Undibacterium parvum: one gene and its partner. The protein of the gene in region 2 interacts with the protein of the main gene of each other region in a pairwise test. Links are inferred from orthologs where the notes say so. Each region holds a gene or a part of one and is shown on either strand. Other genes may lie near its edges.

Region 1 (3,134 bases), 230 kb from region 2 along the record:
TTGCGCCATGCGTGCCAGCGCCTCGGTTCTGTCCTTGCCCCAGACTATCATCTTGGCGATCATAGGATCGTAAAACGGCGAAATACTATCGCCTTCACGCACGCCGCTGTCGATGCGGAAAGCTGCAGGATCAGCGCTACCACCGAGTTCAAAATTCACCGCAACTGGGGTGCGCGCATGGCGCAAAGTACCTATCGATGGCAGGAAACCTTTTTCAGGATTTTCGGCATACACACGCGCTTCGATGGCATGGCCATGGATCTTCAGTTCTGACTGTTGCAAAGGCAGTTTTTCACCGGCAGCGACGCGCAATTGCCATTCGACCAGATCGGTACCGGTGATCATTTCTGTCACCGGATGCTCAACTTGCAGGCGGGTGTTCATCTCCATGAAATAGAAAGAGCCGTCCTGATTGGCGATGAACTCGACCGTACCGGCACCCACGTAACCGACTGCCTTGGCGGCCGCCACTGCCGCTTCGCCCATGGCGGCGCGGCGCTCTGGCGGCATGCCCGGAGCCGGGGCTTCTTCTAATACTTTTTGATGGCGGCGCTGTACCGAGCAATCACGTTCGAACAGATACACGCAATCGCCATGGGTATCGGCAAACACCTGGATTTCGATATGGCGCGGACGCTGTAGATATTTTTCTGCCAAAACTTTGTCGTCACCAAACGAACTGATCGCTTCGCGTTTGCAGGACGCTAAAGCCGCTTTGAAATCGAGGCTGTTTTCGATCACGCGCATGCCCTTGCCACCACCGCCAGCACTGGCTTTGAGCAAGACCGGGTAACCGATACGGTCGGCCTCGTTCTGCAACAAATCGGCATCCTGAGTCTCGCCATGGTAGCCAGGTACCAAAGGCACATTGGCTTTTTCCATCAACGACTTGGCGGCAGATTTGCTACCCATGGCGCGTATCGCCGAAGCTGGCGGGCCGATAAACACCAAGCCAGCCTTGGCACAGGCATCAGCAAAATCGGCGTTTTCAGAAAGAAAACCATAGCCAGGATGGATCGCCTGCGCACCAGTTGCCAGCGCCACCTGAATAATCTTATCGGCGCGCAAATAACTTTCCTTGGCCGGCGCAGGTCCGATCAAAATGGCTTCATCGCAGACCGCCACATGCTTGGCATTAGCATCGGCTTCAGAATATACCGCCACAGTTTTGATACCCATACGGCGGGCGGTAGCGGCAACACGGCAGGCGATTTCGCCACGATTGGCGATCAGGATTTTGGTGAACATGATGGTTTCTTTCTGATAAAAATACACGCCCCAGGCTCTCGTGAAGCCGGGGATTATTCTTTACTTTTAATTGCAGCTACCGGCTTTTGCTTCGACTTTTCCACGTGTTTTCAAACCCAATTTGGCCAGCAAGACGCGGTCGTCTTCGGCATCCGGGTTGCCGGTAGTGAGCAACTTGTCGCCGTAAAAAATTGAGTTAGCGCCTGCCATGAAGCACATCGCCTGCACCGCTTCGCCCATCTGTCGGCGGCCAGCGGATAAGCGCACCCGTGCTTTTGGCATGGTCAGGCGCGCTACTGCGATAGTGCGCACAAATTCCAAAGGATCGAGCGGATCTAGACCATGCAAGGGTGTGCCCTCTACCTGCACCAAATGATTCACCGGCACCGATTCTGGGTAAGGATTCAGGTTGGCTAATTGGGCGATCAGACCGGCGCGCTGGCGACGCGATTCGCCCATGCCGACGATACCGCCACAGCAGACTTTCAGGCCGGCAGTACGAACATGGCCGAGGGTATCGAGGCGATCTTGATAATCACGGGTAGAAATCACATTATCGTAAAACTCGGGCGCGGTATCCAGATTATGGTTGTAGTAATCCAGACCGGCAGCGGCTAAACGCTGGGCTTGTGCTTCTTCCAGCATACCCAAGGTGGCGCAGGTTTCCAGCCCCAGGGCTTTGACTTCGCGCACCATGGTTTCGACTTTTTCCATGTCACGCTCTTTCGGCGAGCGCCAGGCAGCACCCATGCAAAAACGGGTCGCGCCGTTTTCACGGGCGGCTTTCGCCGCATCTAGCACTTCACGCACATCCAGCATTTTTTTTGCTACCACGCCGGTATCGTAACGTGCCGCTTGCGGGCAATAACCGCAATCTTCTTCGCAGCCGCCGGTCTTGATCGACAGCAGGGTCGCCAACTCAACGTCGCCATCCGGGAAGTTCTCGCGATGCGCTTGCTGCGCCTTAAACATCAACTCGTTGAAAGGCAAATCGAAGAGTGCCAGCACATCGTCGACGGGCCAGATTTCAGCCTCTAGCGCTTTGACCGGAGCTTGGAAATTTAATGGAGAGGCGTTCTGTTGCATGATTCTTCCTTTACTTCAAAATATTTAGTGCGTCAAAAATTCTAAATTCAAAAACCCGGCGGCAGCCTGTGCCGTCGGGGTCGCTAGGCGTGGTATCTGGCCCAGCAAGGGCGCGTCTATACGCGCTCGCAAAGCCGCCAGATTTTGATCTGGGTACAACATAGTGTCATCGACGGTATTCGCAACCCAGCCGGCCAACTTCAGGCCGCGCGCGGCAATCGCCTGCACCGTCAGCAAGGCATGGTTGATGCAACCTAGGCGCATGCCCACCACTAAAATGACTGGCAAGCCTAAAGTTTGCGCCATGTCGGCAGTGTCTATGTCGGCATTCAAGGGGACGCAAAAACCGCCTACCCCTTCGACGATCACGGCATCGGCCTGCTGCGTCAAAGCTTGATAACAAGTCTGAATATGCGCGCCGGAAATCTGCAGATTTTCCAGCTCAGCCACAATATGCGGTGCTGCCGGAGTCTGCATTAAATACGGTGCCACCAACTCGGGCGCGGCACGTACACTGGCAGCCGCCATCAGGGCATCGACATCTTCGTTATGCCAAACGCCGTCTATCAGATCGGCACCGGCGGCGACTGGCTTCATTCCTAGGGTACTGAAACCTTGCTGCGCCAACGCCAGCAACAGCGCGCTACTGACCAAGGTCTTGCCGATTTCGGTATCGGTGCCAGTCACAAAATAATCATGTGGTCGTTGCAGCATCATGCCCTCGCCTCCAGCGTGTTCACAGCATCGAGCAGGCAAGCCACGTCGTCGTGCGTATGCGCGGCCGACAAGGTAATGCGTAG
Region 2 (3,108 bases):
CGCTCAAACAAGCTTCATTCCTAATCCATTTTCTGCCATGCACAAGCGGCAGCGCCACATGCGAAAGGCGAAGGTCAACACATCCGAAGTGCGACTTCCATTCCTCTGCAAACGCAATGCCAACACACATCAAGCTACGGCAATCCGGTGCTTTTGACTTGGGTTTTGACTCTGCTTTTGACTCGAATTCGCATGTGGCGCTGCCAATTGTGCGGGGCGGAAAATGGATTAGAAAGGTTCGTGTTTGAGCGTAGCGAGTTTCGAACTTTTCCCATTTTACGACCTGCACAATTGGGTATCCCGCAGGGACAGCGACTTTGCGGCGCCTTTTTTGGCATACCTTTTTTGGCGAAGCCAAGAAAATGTAAGCAAAAGAAGGCGACCGCAAAACCCGATTTTTTCAAGCACCCTGCCAGCGCGCATATTCCATGCGGGTTCCCAGCCTGCATGGCCTGAGAGCCGCATGGAATATGCGCGCTGGGCTTGCCACTTTTAAAATTCGCCAGATTAAACCGCCACCACTGCCGTGGCCGCTTCTGCCACGATGCGGCGTAACCACTGCACTTCGGCGGCAGCGTGAACGCGCTCATGCCAGAGCATAAAGAACTGCATCTTCGGTATCGCCAGCGGTACCGGCAGCACCGCGATCGGCCAGTCTTTGGCGCATTGCAGGGCGAAGCTGCGGCTAGTGGTAAAGATCAGATCGGTCTTGGCAAGGATCTGCGGCACCATGCCGAAATACGGGATGGTCATGTGTATCTTGCGTTTTAAACCGAGTGCCGTAAGCGCATTGTCGATGATATTGCGATGTCCCAAGGTGTACGGGGACGGTGCCAGATGTTCCATCTCTACATAATGCTTGAGCGACAAACCGTGTTTCACCACCGGATGATTTTGGTGAATCATGCAGACTACTTCATCTTCAAATAATTGGGTCAGATGTAGATGCGCAGGCAGATCCGGCCAGTTGCCGATGACGCAATCGAGCGTACCGTTTTCTAGCGCTGCCACATAATCAAAACCGGCATTCAAGGCATGTACGACCAGACTGGCATGCGGTGCCTGAGTGCGAATTTTTTCAATAATTGCGGGGATCAGCAAGACACTTAAATAATCCGGTGCGCCCAAATTAAATACGCGCTGGGTGCTGGCGGGAACAAACAGTGGTGGCGGGTTGGCGATGCTGTCTATGATCTGCAAACCCTGCTTGGCCAGCACAAATAATTCTTCGCCGCGCAGCGTCACGGTCATGCCGTTTTTACTGCGCACCAGGATGGCGTCGCCAGTAATCTCGCGCAGGCGCTTGAGGGTATTGCTAACAGCCGGTTGTGACTGCCCGAGTTTGATGGCAGCGCGGGTTACGCTGCGCTCACTTAATAAGGTGTGCAAAACCCGCAGCAGATGGGTGTCGAGCTGATCTTGTTTTGGCTTAGTCATGCGGCCTCCGCGGCCAGCACATCGCCATCGACAAAGACCTTAAATTCGCCGGCCCCAAATGGCGTCCAATGTTCATTGCAGGTCAGCGGCGCGGTCGCGATCAGCGCCACTTTATCTTGCGGCGTGGTGACTGCCGCAAAATCGATTGCGATATCTTCGTCCGATAAAGTCGCTTCGCAGAATGGATACTGGCGCACGATATAGTGCAAATTGGTCGAGCAATGGACGAACAGCGCCTCGCCGTTTGAGAGCGTCATATTGAAGGTGCCGTAGGCGGCAATCTCGCTACAAATCTGGCGCAGGAAGCGGCTAATCTCAGCCAGTGGCGGCATACTATCACCAAAGTGTTTGCGCATCTCTTGCATCACATAACAAAAGGCCCATTCGCTGTCAGTGCTGCCGACGGTATGGTAAGCAGCATCTAGCACAGGCGCGAAATTTTTCAGGTCGCCATTGTGGGCAAATACCCAGTAAACGCCCCAGCATTCGCGCACAAAAGGATGGCAATTTTCCAGGCTAACCACGCCCTGCGTCGCCTTACGGATATGCGCAATCACATTCTTCGATTTAATCGGATAACTCTTGATCAGACCCGCAATCGGCGAATCGACCGCGGCCTGATGATCGACAAAATGGCGCACGCCCTTGCCCTCAAAAAACGCAATGCCCCAGCCATCTTTATGCTCGTCGGTATTGCCGCCACGCAGCGCAAAGCCGGTAAAACTGAACATGATGTCGGTCGGGGTATTGCAATTCATTGCGAGTAACTGGCACATGACAGAGGCTAGGAAAAAGAGGATGCATTAGCTTAGCACAGACAGACAAGCGCCCAAGCTTGGGTTATCCTATCTAGCCATTTTTGTGTAAGTTCAAACTTATTTAAGCAGAGGATAGTCATGCTGTTCGTCGTACGTTTTACCGACCTGCCAGGCCAGGGCGCAATCAGAGCTGAATTTTTGCAGCAACACATAGACTGGCTGGCTGAACGGCAAGCGCAGATTAAGGTCGCTGGCTCTTTACGTCATGAGTTGGGCGAGACGCCAGTCGGCGCGCTGTGGATACTTGAGGCTGATAACAAAGCTGCGGTCGAGGCGGCATTTCAGAGTGATCCGTTCTGGCAGCAAGGTTTGCGCCAGAGTGTAGAGATTTACCATTGGTCGAAGGCTTTGCCAGACGTGATCGCTCAGATCTGAGCCGGGGGCAAAAAAAAGCCAGCCCTGCAGAGCGCAAGGGCTGGCTTTTGACTTCATAGCCTGAGCTTAGAAGCGGTGTTGCATACCTACTGTGAAAGAATTTTGGCTAGTACCAAAAGCCGCATCATCGCGTGACACACCGACTATCTTGTCGTTGCGACCCTTGGCATAGGCACCGGTGACATAGATGTCGGTACGCTTGGATAAAGCGTATTTGGCACGCGCGACGAACATACTAGGATCAGCATCGGCTGCCGCTGCTACGTTCTTGATATCCTGATAGTAGTAAGCGCCAGTCAGTGTCCATACCGGGCTAAGCTTAAAGTCGACGCCGCCCCAGAATAAATCGCTGCGCAAATCGGCTGCGCCGCTCGCCAGAGTCTTCTTGTAATTGCGATACGCTGCATACAATTTAACGCTGTCGAGTTGATAGTTGGCAGCAGCGTGGATAGTCTTGGCCTTATCCATGGCACCAGCA

The links.
Region 1: the proteins of EJN92_RS09285 (region 2) and bioB interact in binary tests that used the Escherichia coli proteins (3 or more experiments, as listed by UniProt). The link is inferred for Undibacterium parvum from one-to-one orthologs.

Annotation. Positions count from the first base shown.
Region 1 is NZ_CP034464.1:1,895,928-1,899,061, forward strand. Bases 325-3,133 are described here. They hold bioB (biotin synthase BioB), read right to left. Parts: upstream 2,335-3,133; coding sequence 1,315-2,334; downstream 325-1,314. Other genes in these bases: EJN92_RS08245 (acetyl/propionyl/methylcrotonyl-CoA carboxylase subunit alpha), read right to left, coding at 325-1,248; bioD (dethiobiotin synthase), read right to left, coding at 2,359-3,051; bioF (8-amino-7-oxononanoate synthase), read right to left, coding at 3,048-3,133. Also shown: more of EJN92_RS08245, read right to left, coding at 1-324; more of bioF, read right to left, coding at 3,134-3,134. UniProt on the Escherichia coli protein: Catalyzes the conversion of dethiobiotin (DTB) to biotin by the insertion of a sulfur atom into dethiobiotin via a radical-based mechanism.
Region 2 is NZ_CP034464.1:2,124,006-2,127,113, reverse strand. Bases 324-3,106 are described here. They hold EJN92_RS09285 (class II glutamine amidotransferase), read right to left. Parts: upstream 2,214-3,106; coding sequence 1,434-2,213; downstream 324-1,433. Other genes in these bases: EJN92_RS09275 (porin), read right to left, coding at 2,697-3,106; EJN92_RS09280 (YciI family protein), read left to right, coding at 2,334-2,630; EJN92_RS09290 (LysR family transcriptional regulator), read right to left, coding at 508-1,437. Also shown: more of EJN92_RS09275, read right to left, coding at 3,107-3,108.